2 regions of the Phyllobacterium sp. TAF24 genome follow, and region 2 is predicted to be linked to the other one. Evidence: predicted binding sites of a transcription regulator. Region 2 holds the regulator's gene; the other holds the start of a gene.
What was found. The regulator PhoB, encoded in region 2, activates phosphate uptake and scavenging genes when phosphate is short. The targets are predictions, from matches to a motif close to TGTCATNNANCTGTCAT.
Positions count from the first base shown of each region.

Region 1: AB4Y96_RS21145 (esterase-like activity of phytase family protein) is a predicted target of PhoB. The motif match lies at 2,811-2,827, and genes of this name have one in related genera.

Region 1 covers NZ_JBFRDN010000030.1:6,277-14,466, reverse strand. Annotated here, with positions in the region: gene AB4Y96_RS21155 (EAL domain-containing protein) at 1-1,084, shown strand, start outside; gene AB4Y96_RS21150 (CYTH and CHAD domain-containing protein) at 1,077-2,681, opposite strand; gene AB4Y96_RS21145 (esterase-like activity of phytase family protein) at 2,943-4,433, shown strand; gene AB4Y96_RS21140 (SixA phosphatase family protein) at 4,542-5,060, shown strand; gene AB4Y96_RS21135 (hypothetical protein) at 5,214-5,408, shown strand; gene zwf (glucose-6-phosphate dehydrogenase) at 5,608-7,128, shown strand; gene AB4Y96_RS21125 (diphosphate--fructose-6-phosphate 1-phosphotransferase) at 7,162-8,190, shown strand, end outside.
Region 2 covers NZ_JBFRDN010000002.1:34,649-42,838, reverse strand. Annotated here, with positions in the region: gene AB4Y96_RS01980 (substrate-binding domain-containing protein) at 1-716, shown strand, start outside; gene pstC (phosphate ABC transporter permease subunit PstC) at 857-2,323, shown strand; gene pstA (phosphate ABC transporter permease PstA) at 2,320-3,639, shown strand; gene pstB (phosphate ABC transporter ATP-binding protein PstB) at 3,703-4,476, shown strand; gene phoU (phosphate signaling complex protein PhoU) at 4,500-5,225, shown strand; gene phoB (phosphate regulon transcriptional regulator PhoB) at 5,240-5,926, shown strand; gene AB4Y96_RS01950 (vWA domain-containing protein) at 6,204-7,394, opposite strand; gene AB4Y96_RS01945 (GNAT family N-acetyltransferase) at 7,402-7,848, opposite strand; gene AB4Y96_RS01940 (AAA family ATPase) at 7,849-8,190, opposite strand, start outside.

The DNA.
Region 1 (8,190 bases), on a different contig from region 2:
GGACCCAACAGCTTTCGATGCCCTTAATGATCCAATCTATTCCTTTGGAATCATGTTCAATCCTTCTGGCAATCAAAACCCGCTTGGAATATTCGGCACGCTGAATCTCGGATTACAACTGGAGAAACTATCGGAAGGCGCCGGACGAGACGGTGATATCGTCTTTCGCAATGTCTGCAACGCCAGGTCCTGCGTTACCTTGCATGCCAAGGTGAGAGATCTTGAAGAATCTGCCTTTCCAATTGAAGCCAGTATTATCGGGCTTGGCGGTGCTCTCGGGGGTGCTGTTGGGGTGATTATGCTGCTGTTGCAGCGAAAGCGCCTATCCATCGGAGCCCGATTGACTGAAGCTTTGGATCGGCAATCGCTGACTGTCGAATACCAGCCCATCATCGACATCCAATCCAACGAGCCACGCAGCGCAGAGGCGCTTGTGCGCTGGATCGACAATGGCGAGGCCATCTCTCCGGACATTTTCATCCCGGTCGCTGAAGAAGAGGGCCTCATCGGGCGCGTGACACTGTATGTCATAGATCGGGTTTTTGCCGATATGGGTCCATTTCTCCAAAAGGATCGGCGTTTCCGTATCAACGTCAACATATCCGCCAGCGATCTTATCGATCCGGAATTTGTCCCGATGCTTGAGAAGCGCCTGAAACGGGCGAATATCCAGACCGAACAATTGGGGCTTGAGATCACAGAGCGATCAACGGCAAATGCGGCTGCGGCAGTGGATGCCATTCACCTGCTTCGCAGTCGCGGTCACAGGATTTACATTGATGATTTTGGTACCGGCTATTCAAGTCTGGCCTATCTGGGTGAGCTGAATGTCGATGGTATCAAGATGGATAAATCCTTCACACAGACAGTCGGTACGGGCTCGGTGACGGTCTCTATTGTGCCTCAGATCATTGAAATGGCGCGCGTCCTTGGACTGAGTATCATTGTCGAGGGGATCGAGACGGCGATGCAGCGGGACTATTTTGCCGGCTTAAAAACTGAAATCGGTGGCCAGGGATGGTTCTACGGAAGACCGGTTAATGCCATGGCCATGCAGAAGTTGATCCAAGCAAGCTCTATCTAGGCGACCAGAACGGCAGCGTACGCTTGTATGCCAGCCATCGGCTGTTCAAGCGTTTTAGTGCAACCGTCTGAAGGTGTCCCTGCCAGCCGATCACTGCGCCCATGGCCCGATTTGCCTGCGGAGAAAGCGTATCGTGTTCAAGCGCTGCCAGAAGTTCATGGGTGGTCTTGATGTCATTGGCCTCCCCCAGAAGCTCCTGCAACTGCGACAATCGCTTCAGATATTTCGTCGTCGATGCCCGGCGGGAATATAGTGGCAGAAAAAACTCGGTGGCATATCGCAGCTTCTTCAAGCCCAGCCGCACTTTGTGACGCTCATCCGGGTGAAGATGGCGGAAGCCCCGGCCACGTTTGCGCACCTGATGTTCGATTCTGTCCAGAACACGCGTTGCAAATAGCCCCAATGGCTCGGTGAGTATTTTCAGCTCTTCGCTGGAAATGTCGTTTCGCCAGCTTTTCTGTTCAATGATGAGCCCGAACGACAGGAGGAAGCGATTGGTCCGGGGTGCTGCCAGAACGTTTCGGGCATTGTGATAAGCCTGATCGTGCGAGAACTTACATGCCGCCCGCAATGCAGACATATCGATATGCGGAATATTGGCTTCTTCAATCCCGGAAAGCGTTGACCCGATGAAAACATCCCAATTGCGGGCTGGACCAAGCGCCTGTCCGAAAAGCTTGGCTTCGGCATCAAGGCCCTCCAGAACAGGAGACTTCAAATGGTGGCAAAGGAAATGCAATGCCACACGCAGCCGGCGCAGCGCCACACGCAATTGGTGAATACCTTCCGGTTCACGACCATCCTGAGCGGCCGATAAATTCGCAATGATCTGTTCATGGCAATTGGACAAAAGCTTGGTGATACCCTCATCAACGGTATCGCTCCGGTCAAGATTGGATGAGGCTGCTTTGACGGCCCGGGGGATGTTACCCTGCGCCAAGGCATAACCACGCGCGGATTTGGTCTGTGTCTCCAGACATAGGGGAACAACATCCATCAGAGCGAGGCCGAACTGATACAATGAAGCTACTTTCCCCTGCTTCAACTCAAGCTCGACTTCGCATAGCGGCAGGCTGTGAGGCCCAAACACAATATCACCCTCGTCAAGCGCCACCTCGATCTGCGTGTCCTGTTGATCAAGCATCAGGATGTGGCGTCTGACCCGGGTGATAAAGACCGGTATGAGCCCGGCTTCAACCATCCCGTCCAGTGGTCCGCCAATTTCAGCAATCGGCAATGCGGCGAGGTCAAGAGCCATGCCCGCGACCGGCACTTCCCATTCGTTGCGACGCAACGAACCTGATGATGATGCTACCCGTTTGACAGTTTGTATATAATGGCGGCCCTCGCGACGGACACGCAGGGACAATCCGGCCTTAAACAGCTGATGATCCGGCGTGTCGTAATAGGTCGCCTCAAGACGCCTGATGACACCCTTGTTGCGGGCAAACTGCCTGATGGCCGATGATTGCCGAATTTCATCCAGCTTCCCGGCGGGTGCGCGCAGCTTCAGTTCAATTTCAACGGGCGTAACCGGTAGCGCGGGAACAGCATCGGTGCCGGTCCCCTCTTCAGTCCCATGAACCAAAGCTACCATCAAAAAGCCCCTGCCTTTAGCCGTTACGCAGATCCATATTAGCGCCTGCGCGTCATCTTGGTAGAGCAGAATACCAGCAAAATGAGTTTACAAAAGAGTGGCTTGCACGGGTAACGCGTTGTGATGGCCTGTCATGTCAGTATTACATTGCGGTTCTAAACCTGAGTAGAAGGTCTCTTTGAACGATTCCAGGGCAGCACGCACCTTCCGAAAATCGAACCCGGGGCCGCCCTTCGCAACAATCTTTCAAAGGATATTTTCATGCGTCCCTCGCGTTCAATCCTGTCGAGACTGCTCGGCACCATTCTTTTAGCATCTGTGGCAGCGATACCGGCGACGGCCTTTGCCGATAATTCCATCACGGTTGGCACTGCAACCCTTGTCAACAAGGGTCTGGTTGGTGTGGGCAGAATTCCAGCCAGCCAGCGCGACAAGTTCGGTGAAACCTTTGGCTCCGGCTCCGGTATGGCAATGGACCCGGCAGCCTGGAGCCGCGATGGAGCCACATACAAGGGCACAATGCTGCTTCTGCCGGATCGCGGTTATAATTCGGTCGGCACCACCGATTACCGCCCGCGCCTCAATACGCTTTCCATCCAGTTCACACCGGTTGCTCCCGGAGCAACCCCATCCGCTGACAGGCAGCAATCCGCTGTAGAGGCCAAGCTCACGGATACGATGTTGCTGGTCGATGACAAGGGCGGCGATACGACGGGGCTTGATCCTGAGACCGATGTTCGCGCCGCAACGGGAGACTTTCCCATCCTGCCACAGGCCAAGAATGGCAAGATCGCGCTGGATAATGAAGCAATCATCCGGCTGGCGGATGGCTCCATGTTTATCAGTGACGAATACGGGCCAAACATCTATCGTTTTTCGGCGGATGGCCGCCTGCTTTCCGCGACCCAGCCTCCCGCAGCCCTTGTACCCATACGCCACGGCAAGCCAAATTTCGCCTCCAACAATCCCGGCCCCGGCGCGCAGGCTCCTGACCCCAAAGATCCCGATACCGGACGCCAGAACAATCAGGGCCTTGAGGGCATGGCTCTGACACCTGATGGCAAGTTTCTGATCGCCGTTCTTCAGTCTGCCACCAGACAGGATGGCGGTGATTCCAGCTCGACACGTCAGAACACGCGTGCCTTTGTCTATGACGCAGCTGATCCAGCTCATCTCAAACTGGTGCATGAATATGTCGTGCCGCTTCCGGTTTTCACCAATGCGAAGGGCAAGAAAGCCGTTGCTGCGCAAAGCGAGATCGTGGCGCTTTCAGACAAGACGTTTCTGATGCTGGCGCGTGATAGCGGCAATGGCTACGGCATGGAAGGCGACACGTCACTCTATCGCAATATCACTCTAGTCGACACATCGGCAGCCACTGACATTGCCGGTAGTGCTTTCGACGCCGACAAGGCTGTAGCGCCGAAGGGTGTTCTTGATCCGTCAGTGACAGCGGCAACCCTGACACCTTTTATCGATATCAATGACAGCACATCTTTGGCACGGTTTGGCCTGCACAACGGCGCACCAAATGATCGGAACAATCTGTCTGAGAAATGGGAAGCCATGGCGCTTGTGAGCGTCCTTGATCCCAAACTTCCGGATGATTATTTCCTGTTCGTCGCCAACGACAATGATTTCCTGACGCAGGACGGATTTCAAGTCGGGGCAAGTTATAAGGGTGACGGCGGCGCGGATGTCGACACGATGTTTCAGGTCTTTCAGGTAACTCTGCCAGGTCTGTCCAAGTAGAACTATCTGACAAACAGCGGGTGTGCGCGCTGCATCCGCTGTTATCAGTCTCTTCCGATGCTATTCGTGTTATATGATCCGCTGATATGACCGCAATGGAACACACCGATGCTCCGACTGATGCTTCTCCGTCATGCCAAATCAGACTGGCCAGATGGTATTGATGACCATGACCGTCCGCTTGCAGAGCGTGGAAGGCAAGCGAGCCCGTTGATGGCGGAATATATGGCGCAGGAAGGACTGCTGCCTGATCTTGCTATTGTTTCCACGGCCCGTCGAACAATGGAAACGTGGGAACTGGTACGTCCTGCCCTAGCGCATGAGATTGACTGGCGCGAGGAGGCCCGCATTTACGAGGCTCCTGCCCGCGTCATTGTGGATATTGTCAGATCAACAGAACCCGCAATCCAGTCCCTGCTGATAATCGGCCATAATCCGGGACTGCACGACGTCGCCCTTCAACTTATCGGCAATGGCAAAGAGGCCGATCTTGCCCGGCTCCGGCTGAAATATCCAACCGCAGGTCTTGTCGTAATCGACTTCAAAGCGAAAAGCTGGTCCGACCTGCCGGAACAATCAGGAAAGCTGGATCGATTTGTGACACCGAAGACCATTGCTGTTGTTTAGGGCAACCATATAAAACCCCAGATTGTATTGAGCTTTTATTCGCCGAATTCGGCACAATAGAGCCGTCACTTCAGCTTTCAGTAGTTGATTATGACAATAATTTTTCGAATATGTGACGGTACCATTCATTTCAAATCGCGATTGGACGTCCGTATGCGCCTTAGAGAGCTTCAGGAAATCAGGTACGAAGAAGAAACAGCCAATCTCAAGTTTTCAGGGCTCAATCCTTTCAACGAGCCAAAGAGCGTCAACATTTCCATCGACAATCCCGAGGCGTTCCTCAATGCCATCAAAACTGCAATAGCAGATCGCGAAGGCAAGCCGGTCAAATTTGGCAAGGGCAAATAGGCGACCGAACATCCTCGTGTGAAAAGAAGTTGGTGCAGGCAAGATAATGCTTGCCTCCTCATCACTTATTCCGTTCATTCTCCATGGATACTATCCAGAGGCAGCGCACGCATAGCATCGTGTCCCCCAAGTGTTGAACCAAAGGAGATCTTATGCACGAATCGATCTGGAACAGTTTTCACAATGGTCCGGTGCTCCTGTGACTGAACCCGCCATAGCCCCTGCCCCACCCGTCACTCTGGTCATCTTCGGCGCAACCGGTGACCTGACGCGGCGGCTGCTCGTTCCCACCATCCTCAACATGACGCAAAGCGGCCTGGTCAATGACAGCCTGCAAATCCTCGGCATCGGCCTTGATCCGGGTGATGATGAAATGTTGCGGGCCAAGCTTGAGGCATTTCTGGCGACATCGAACATCAAAGCAAACTATAGCGATGAGACATGGCAGCAGTTGCGGTCCCGCATTTTCTACCTGCAGGGCGACTTCACACAGGATGCCATCTACACTCAGATAGTCAGTCGGCTCGGAGAACAGACGGGGCGCAATGCAGCTTATTACCTCGCTGTGCCACCGCTTTTCTTCGGCGATATCGTCGACAAACTGGCTGATAATGGCCTTCTGAAAGAAGACGGCTCCTTCCGCCGCCTCGTTATTGAAAAGCCTTTTGGAACCGATCTCGCCTCCGCCAAGGCACTCAATGCCCGGATATTGAATCGGGTTCCCGAAAGTCAGGTCTATCGCGTCGACCATTTTCTCGGGAAAGAGACCGTCCAGAACATCATGACGGCCCGCTTTGCCAACATGATGATCGAATCCATCTGGAGCAATAATTTTATCGACCATGTTCAGATAACAGCAGCGGAACTCGTCGATGTTGGCACGCGCGGCAAGTTCTACGATGCCACAGGCGCACTCAGGGATATGGTTCCAAACCACCTGTTCCAGCTTCTGGCCATGGTTGCCATGGAGCCGCCCAATAGCTTTGACGCCGAAGCCATCCGCGACGAGAAGGGCAAGGTGCTGAAAGCTCTACGGATTTATTCACCCGAAGAAGCGGAACAGAACTCGGCGCGCGGAGCCTATACGGCAGGTGTCTCCAACGGAAACACCATACCCGCTTATACGGATATTGCCGATGTTGCCCGCGACAGTGCCACAGAAACTTTCGTTGCACTGAAGCTCTACATCGATACCTGGCGCTGGGCAGGTGTTCCGTTTTATCTAAGGACAGGAAAGGCTATGACCGCCCGCGACACGGAGATTATTGTTACTTTCCGTCAGGTCCCCTTTGCTCAATTCAAGGGAATGGCTCCTCAGCGCCTTACACCAAACCGCCTCATCATTCAGGTACAGCCGGACGAAGGTCTGCATATCGAGATATCGATCAAATCCCCCGGTCTTTCCGTGGAACCCATGCCGATATCGCTTGATTTCAACTATGCGGACTTCTTTGATATCGGCAAACTGACAGGCTATGAATCCCTGCTCTATGATCTGTTTGACGGTGACCAGACGCTGTTTCAACGCGCTGACAGCATTGAAGCGGGATGGGCGGCGGTGCAGCCATTTCTCGACCTTTGGTCGAAATCGAAAGAAAGACCGGATACATATCCGGCAGGGAGCATGGGACCTCAATCTGCCGAAGCGCTCATTGAGCGGGATGGGCGCAAATGGCATCAGCCGGATGTGGCGCACAGGGTGAAAGCCAAGGTCTCGTAGCGGGACCAAACGATGATATCGAGAGGGACGGATATGACCGAGACATTCGTAATTGCACAGGGCGGTGGTCCGACAGCAGTTATTAACCAGACACTGGCTGGTGCTGTGCTTGAAGTGCGCAAGCGTTATCCGGGTGCCCGTGTGCTTGGCGCGCGCCATGGCGTGCGGGGCATTCGTGATGGCAATTTCGTTGAACTCTCGGCGCTATCGGACCAGCAATTGCACCTCATCGCCGGAACACCCAGCGCCGCCCTGGGCAGTACGCGTGACAAGCCGGACGCCGCTTATTGTGAAACAATCCTGAAAAGCCTGCGACAGGTCGGGGCCACCGCATTCATCAATATCGGGGGCAATGATACAGCCGGTACGCAGCAAATCCTTGTTGAAGCCGCGAACAATGACATTGCCTTCGTCCATGCACCCAAGACGATCGACAATGATCTCGTCGAAAGCGACCACACGCCCGGCTTCATCTCCGCTGCCGAGTTCATTGCCGGTGCCTTTGTCAGCATTGATCTCGATTTTGGCGCCCTGCCCGGCATTTATGTGGGGATTGTCATGGGAAGGCATGCGGGTTTCCTGACCACCGCCGCAGCCGCATGGCAGCGGGATGATAGCAGTGCACCCCACCTCGTCTATGTGCCGGAGCGGGCCTTCTCGGCAAAGCGGTTCATTGAGGACGTGCGTGAAGCCCAAAGCCGTCACGGACGATGCATCGTGGCCATGTCCGAAGGTGTCACCAGTGAAGATGGCCGTGCTGTGGTGGAAAACCTTGTTCCCGCTGACCGGCTCGAACGCGACGCCCATGGCAATATCCGGCTTTCGGGTGGAGAGTTGGGTATGGCCATCGAACAACTCCTGCGGGAAGGCTTGCCGGGCGCACGCGCACGGGTTGACACATTCGGCTATCTGCCGCGTGGCAACATCAGCACCATCAATACGACAGACGCCAGAGAAGCCTTTGAAGCGGGCGCATTTGCGGTTGAGGCGGCAGCGCGCGGTGGTGGATCAGTCGCCTTGCAATACGCCAATGGAGCTACAAGTCCGCAACTGGTTCCTCTC
Region 2 (8,190 bases):
GCTATGATGGCATCGTATTTGCGACCGACATCAAGGGTCCCGATTGGGCTTTGGAGCCTAAGGACGTCTACACAGCACTTGCTGCACAGATCGTTGTTGACGGCAAGCTCGTTGCCAATCCAAACACCAAGTGGAATCAGGTCAATGCCAAGCTGCCAGCTTGGGACATCGCTGCCTACATTCCTGGCGAAAAGCACGGCACGCGCGAAGTTTTCGAAGAAAAGCTGATGACTGGCGGTTGCAAGGCCACTGGCGCTGCTGATGCCATCAAGGCTGCTGGCCTTGACGAAAAGGCTGCCGCTGCTGCCTGTATCGCAATCCGCAAGGACGGCAAGGCAATCGACATCGATGGCGACTATCCTGAAACACTGGCTCGCATCGATGCGAACAAGACTGGTGTTGGCGTATTCGGCCTCGCTTTCTACGAAAACAATGCCGACAAGCTGAAGGTTGCTACCGTCAACGGCATCAAGCCAAGCACGGAAACCATTGCTACAGGCAAGTATCCGGTTTCGCGCCCGCTGTTCTTCTACGTCAAGAAGGCGCATCTCGGCGTTATTCCTGGCCTGAAGGAATATGTGGACTTCTTCCTTGCTGACCAGATGGTTGGTCCGGAAAGCCCGCTCGTAGAATACGGTCTGGTTGCTGCACCGGATGCAGAGCGTGAAGCTCAGCGCGCTGCCTTTGCAGCCGGCAAGACGATGGCTGGCAAGTAAGCCCCATAATTGGCGCGGTCGGGAATGCCTGTCCGCGCCAGTTCTTCTTCAGGCGGTACGCTTTTGAATCTGGTCTTCTGTTATTCGACCGCATCCATGAGCTTGCGACCTAGTTTACAGGACAGATCGGGGAAGCGTTGATGTCCAGCTTGTTGGTTTTAGTGATTGTCATTGCGATTGGTATTGTCGGGTTTGTTCTCGGCCGCCAGCGCGCGGTCCGCAAGGACGACAGAAGCATCAAGGCCCATTCCTTGCCGCATTATCACGGCTGGTGGGTTTTTCTGGTTTCGGTATTGCCAGCAGTTATCTTTATTGCGGTATGGGCGGTTGCCTCGGGCTTTTATATCGAACATCAGGCAGTTGCCAGCTTGCCTGCCCACAACGACCAGAGTGTCATTGCCAGTCAAAGTCTTGAAATCGGCATGGTCAGCGGTATCGCGCGCGGCCTCAACAAGCTGACCGATCAGGAACGTGCAAATCTGCCAACGACCTTTTCCGAATTGCGTCCGCTTCTGTCCGAGAAGGGCGTTGCCCTTGCGACGGAAGGTCAGGATTTCATGATCCCGATTGCCATTCAGTGGAACAAGAGCACGGCACGCGCCAACAATATCGGTGCAATAGTTGCGATTGTCCTTGCGCTGGCTGGTGCCATTTTCGGCCTGTCAGGCGTCAATGTCCGCACGCGGGCACGCAACAATGTTGAACGGATCATTCTCGGGGCACTGCTTGCCGCCTCGACAATCGCGATCCTGACAACAGTGGGTATCGTTCTGTCGATGCTGTTCCAGACAATCACCTTCTTCCAGTCGGTGACCCCTTCCAGTTTCTTCTTCGGCACCGTATGGGATCCGCGTTTTTCCGCCGCCGGTGGCGATGCAACGCAGGGCCAGTTCGGCCTGATCCCGCTGCTTGCCGGTACGCTTTATATCGCGCTGGTCGCCATGCTCTTTGCGGTGCCCGTCGGTCTCTTCGCCGCGATCTACATGGCTGAATATGCCAGCCGCAGCGTGCGCTCGGTGGTCAAGCCGCTGCTTGAAGTGCTCGCGGGCATCCCAACGATTGTCTATGGCTTCTTTGCCCTCGTCACAGTCGGGCCGTTCCTGCGTGATCTCAGCGCGGCGATCTCGGGCGGTTATCCGTTCATCATGGCACAGAGCGTGCTCACAGCCGGTATCGTCATGGGCGTGATGCTGATCCCGTTTGTCTCGTCACTGTCGGATGACATTATCACGGCAGTACCCGGTTCGCTGCGCGATGGCTCTCTTGGTCTTGGCTCGACAAAATCAGAAACGATACGCCGGGTTGTGCTTCCCGCCGCCTTGCCGGGTATTGTCGGTGCGCTGCTGCTCACCGCATCGCGCGCCATTGGTGAAACCATGATCGTGGTTCTGGCTGCCGGTGTTGCCGCCAACCTCAATATCAATCCATTCGATGCCATGACGACGATCACCGTCAAGATCGTCAACCAGCTGACGGGTGATCTGGAATTCAATTCACCGCAGACGCTGGTGGCATTTGCCCTCGGCCTCACTCTTTTCTTTATCACTCTGGCGATGAACATTTTCGCGCTTTACATCGTGCGTAAGTACCGGGAGCAGTACGAATGACCGACACAACTCTCAATCCTGCAACAACTGCCCCAACCAAAGTGATCAGGCGCGACATTGGCCTCAAGCGCCGTTACGCTGCGGAACGCCGGTTCAAACTCTACGGCATCATAGCCATTGCTATCGGCCTGTTTTTTCTGGTTGCGCTGCTCTACTCAGTTATCTCGAACGGCTACACTGCCTTCTGGCAGACGGAGCTCAATCTCTCGGTCAAGCTCGACGAAAAGATTATCGATCCGACCAACAAGCGCGCCACCGATCCAACGGTTTTGCTGACTGCCAACTATCCTGTTCTGGTGCGCAATGCGCTGGCGGAAAAGCTCGGCGTCAGCCTTGATGACAAACCTGGTATCCGCGAGTTGAGCAAGCTCGTATCCGATGGTTCGCGTAGCCAGGTGCGTGAGCTTGTCGCCGGCAATCCGGCATTGATCGGCACGACGCAAAATCTCTGGGTTCTGACCGGCGGTGATATCGACTCCGCCTTCAAAGGGCAGATCGACCTGACTGTCGATCAGGCAAACCGCAAGGTGTCTGATCGTCAGGTCGCATGGATGAATGCCCTCGCCAAGGAAGGGGTGATGGCACAGCGCTTCAACACCGGCCTGTTCACCTTCGGCGCATCGAGCCGTCCCGAAACGTCGGGTCTTGGTGTTGCGCTGATCGGCTCGCTCTACATGATGCTGATCGTGCTCTGCCTTTCACTGCCGATTGGCGTGGCGGCTTCCATCTATCTGGAAGAATATGCCAAGAAGAGCCGTCTGACCGATATTATCGAGGTCAATATCAACAATCTGGCCGCGGTTCCGTCCATTGTGTTCGGTCTTCTCGGGCTGGCCGTGTTCATCAACTTCTTCGGTCTGCCGCGGTCTGCCTCGCTGGTTGGTGGTCTGGTTCTGACCCTGATGACACTACCGACGATCATCATCGCCACCCGCGCTGCCTTGCGCGCCGTGCCACCGTCGATCCGTGCTGCGGCGCTGGGTGTCGGTGCATCGAAAACACAGATGGTGTTCCATCATGTACTGCCGCTCGCTGCACCCGGCATCCTGACCGGCACGATTATCGGCCTTGCCCATGCGCTGGGCGAAACGGCGCCGTTGTTGCTGATCGGTATGGTGGCTTTCGTTGCCAATTATCCGGTTACGCCGCTTGATCCTTCGACTGCGCTGCCGGTGCAGATTTATATGTGGGCCAACGAGGCGGAACGCGCCTTTGTGGAACGCACCTCAGGGGCTATCATCGTGCTGCTTCTGTTTCTCGCAGTCATGAATATTGGAGCCATCATTCTGCGTCGCCGCTTTGAGCGTCGCTGGTAAAAACGGGAGCGAACAATGAATCTGATGACAGAACGATCTCTCGAAAAAGCGGTAAACGACAAAATGAGTGCACAGGTCAATACGATCAAAATGCAGGGCAAGGATGTCACCGTTCATTATGGTGAAAAGCAGGCCCTGTTCGGTGTCAGCCTCGATGTGCCCGAGAAGATGGTCACAGCGCTGATCGGTCCATCCGGCTGCGGCAAGTCCACTTTCCTGCGTTCGCTTAACCGCATGAATGATACGATTGAAGGCTGCAAGATCGGCGGCAAGATCATGCTCGATGAAGAGGATATCTACAATCCGAAGATCGACGTGGTTGAGCTGCGCGCCCGCGTCGGCATGGTGTTCCAGAAGCCCAATCCGTTTCCGAAGTCCATCTTCGAAAACGTTGCCTATGGCCCACGCATCCATGGCCTTGCCAAGAACCGGCAGGAGCTTGAAGAGATCGTTGAGAAGAGCCTGCGCCGCGCCAGCCTGTTTGACGAGGTGAAGGACCGCCTGCATGAAGCCGGCACAGGTCTTTCCGGCGGCCAGCAGCAGCGCCTGTGCATCGCCCGCGCCATCGCGGTCAGCCCTGAGGTCATCCTGATGGATGAGCCCTGCTCGGCGCTTGATCCGATTGCTACGGCGAAGGTCGAAGAACTCATTGACGAGTTGCGCCAGAACTACACCATTGTCATCGTGACCCACTCGATGCAGCAGGCGGCCCGCGTTTCGCAGCGCACGGCCATGTTCCATCTCGGTAATCTTGTCGAGGTGGGTGATACGGAAATGATGTTCACCAATCCGACGGAAAAGCGCACGCAGGACTACATCACCGGACGCTTCGGCTAATCACGGGAAACAGGGATAAAAAAATGACCGAGACGCAGCATACCGTCCGTTCCTATGACGACGAACTGAAGTTCCTGACCCACAAGATCGCCGAGATGGGCGGCCATGCGGAACGCATGGTCGAACAGGCTGTTACAGCCATGGTGAATTCAGACAATGCGCTGGCCCAGCGCGTTATTTCTGATGATCTCATTCTCGATGCTGGACAGCGCGAGATTGACGAGAAAGCCATCACCATCATCGGCAAGCGCCAGCCCATGGCGATTGATCTGCGTGAAATCATCGGCGCCATCCGTATTTCGTCCGATCTCGAACGGGTCGGCGATCTCGGCAAGAACATCGCCAAGCGCGTTGTTGCCGTCACCGATACGCGCCAGACGCTTTCCGTCTATCGCGGCCTGCAGACCATCGCCGAACTCGCTTTGACACAGCTCAAGGATGTGCTCGACGCCTATGCGACGCGTTCCGTGCAGCAGGTCAATATTGTCCGCGAGCGTGATGACGAAATCGATGCGCTCTACACATCGTTGTTCCGCGAACTTCTGACTTACATGATGGAAGATCCGCGCAACATTTCTGCCTGCACGCACCTGCTCTTCTGCGCCAAGAATATCGAGCGCATCGGAGACCATGCGACGAATATTGCTGAAACGGTCTACTACATCGTGACGGGTGCACAGCTTCCAGCCGAACGGCCCAAGGAAGACCAGACCCACAGCATCATCGTTGATGAAGCCAGACAGCCTTAATCAGGAATCCAGCAATGGCGATAGCTCCCAAAATCACAGTTGTCGAAGACGAGGAAGCGCTGAGCGTCCTTCTCCGGTACAATCTTGAAGCCGAAGGCTATGTCGTCGAGACGATTGCACGCGGCGACGAGGCCGAAATTGCGCTGCGTGAAAAAGTGCCAGATCTGCTCATCCTCGACTGGATGCTGCCGGGCCTTTCCGGCATCGAACTTTGCCGCCGCCTGCGGGCACGGCGCGAGACGGAAATCCTGCCGATCATCATGTTGACAGCACGCGGCGAAGAAAGCGAACGGGTTCGCGGTCTGGCGACGGGTGCTGATGATTATATGGTCAAGCCGTTCTCGACACCGGAATTGCTCGCCCGTATCAAGGCCATGTTGCGCCGGGTCAATCCCAGCCTCCTGTCGCATGTGCTGAGCTTTGGCGATCTGAAGCTTGATCGCGAGCAGCACCGGGTGTTCCGCAAGGAGCGCGAGTTGAAGCTTGGTCCAACCGAGTTCCGTCTGCTGGAATTTTTGATGCAGTCCCCCGGCCGGGTTTTCTCACGCGGTCAGTTGCTGGACAATGTCTGGGGTGCTGACATTTATGTGGATGATCGCACTGTTGACGTCCATGTCGGACGGCTGCGCAAGGCGATCAATATTGGCCGCTCGATCGATCCGATCCGCACTGTGCGTGGTGCCGGTTATTCGTTTGGTTGATGGTTGCAAATTAGCTGCATAGCGCGTGGTTCGTGGTTCGACAAAACAACCATGAGGGAGAGGGAGGATGCAAAGCTAATCGCAAAGGTTGCAGAACATGATAGCGCCCASCTCCAAGTTCGTTTGAGCTTCTTAGCCGTGGGTCCTCGGGTCAAGCCCGAGGATGACGGAGAGGGTGAGGTGTGGGAGTCAAGTTCTGCAACCTTTGCGATTAGCTTTGCATCCTCCCTCTCCCTCATGGTTGTTTTGTCGAACCACGAACCACACCGCTCACAACCTAATGCCTGCGCGAAAGCTCCCGTGTTGCCTGTTCAATACCCGCAAGGGTCATCGGATACATGCGATCTGCGAAAATCTTGCGGACCATTGCGGTTGAGGCGGTATAGCCCCAGTACTGCTCTTTTGATGGGTTGAGCCAGGCGGCATTTTTCCAGTGATCGAGCACGCGGCTGAGCCAGATTGCACCGGCTTCCTCATTCCAGTGTTCGACCGACCCACCTGGATGGGATACCTCATAGGGCGCCATGGCGGCATCGCCGACGAAGATCACCTTGTAGTCAGGTCCATATTTGTGGATCACATCAAGCGTCGGAATCTTTTCCGCATGGCGGCGGCGATTGTCTTTCCAAACGCCTTCATAGAGGCAATTGTGGAAATAAAAATACTCCATGTGTTTGAATTCCGAGCGCACGGCGGAGAATAGTTCTTCGGCAATCTTGATGTGCTCATCCATCGAACCGCCGACATCGAAAAACATCAGCAGCTTGACGTGGTTGCGCCGCTCCGGGCGGGTCTGCACATCGAGATAGCCGTGCTCGGCGGTTGATTTGATGGTGCCTGACAGATCAAGCTCATCATCCGCGCCCTCGCGCACCCAGCGGCGCAGGCGTTTCAGCGCAACCTTGATATTGCGGGTGCCAAGCTCCACGCTGTCATCGAAATTCTTGAATTCGCGCTTGTCCCACACCTTCACCGCGCGGCCATGGCGGCCCTCATCCTGACCGATCCGCACCCCTTCCGGATTATAGCCATAGGCGCCAAACGGCGAGGTGCCAGCGGTGCCGATCCATTTTGACCCGCCCTGATGCCGGCCCTTTTGCTCTTCCAGCCGCTGGCGCAATGTTTCCATCAGCTTGTCGAAACCACCAAGCGCCTCGATCAGCTTTTTCTCTTCTTCGGTCAGATGTTTTTCCGCAAGACGCCGCAGCCACTCCTCGGGGAGATTGGCAATGTCGATACCGTTCTCGCCGGTCAGGGATTCCAGTCCCTTGAAGACATGGCCGAAAACCTGATCAAAGCGGTCCATATGCCGCTCATCTTTTACCAGTGCCGAGCGGGCGAGATAATAGAACCCCTCAACATCATAGGTCACCAGCCCGGCATCCAACCCTTCAAGCAATGTCAGATATTCCCGCAGCGATACGGGAATTTTTGCAGCTTTCAGTTCGAGAAAGAAGGGAATGAACATGACGCGATTATACCATTTTCAGATATTCAATGAATGGGGTCAGTTCACCGATGCGGTCATAAAGTTTGCGGGCCGTTTCGTTGTCATGGGCGGTGGTCCAATAGACGTATTGCGAGCCAACCTTTGTCGCCTCCATATGGACAGCTTCGATCAGCGCGCGGCCAATGCCCTGACCGCGTATTTCCGGGTCGGCGTAAAGGTCCTGCAGATAGCAGGTGTCGGCAATGGTCCAGCAATGGCGATGAAAAAGGTAGTGCGCAAGACCGACAGGCTTGCCGTCAAGCTCGGCGAGAAAGCCGCGATATTCATGCTCGCCGCCGGAAAGCAACCGCTTGAATGTCGTCTGATAAACGTCTTCGGCTACGGATGTTTCGTAGAACGTCAGGTAAGCGGTCCAGAGGCGGCGCCATTCGGGTTCATCGGCTTTCTGGACGGGGCGAATGATAATAGTCATCTAGCCCTGCCGCCTTGCCATGAAGGCCAGCCGTTCGAACAGATGCACGTCCTGCTCGTTCTTCAGCAATGCACCGTGCAGTTTGGGCAAGGCGTTCTTGGGATCAGCGCGTAAATCCTCCGGCGCAATGTCATCGGCAACGAGAAGCCTGATCCAGTCCAGCGCTTCGGAAGTTGACGGCTTCTTCTTCAAGCCCGGCACATCGCGGATCTCGTAGAATTGGGTGAGGGCAGCGCGAACCAGATTCTGCTTGATGCCGGGATAGTGCACTTCGATGATTCTGGTCAGCGTGTCGACATCGGGGAAGCGGATATAGTGGAAGAAACAGCGGCGCAGGAAAGC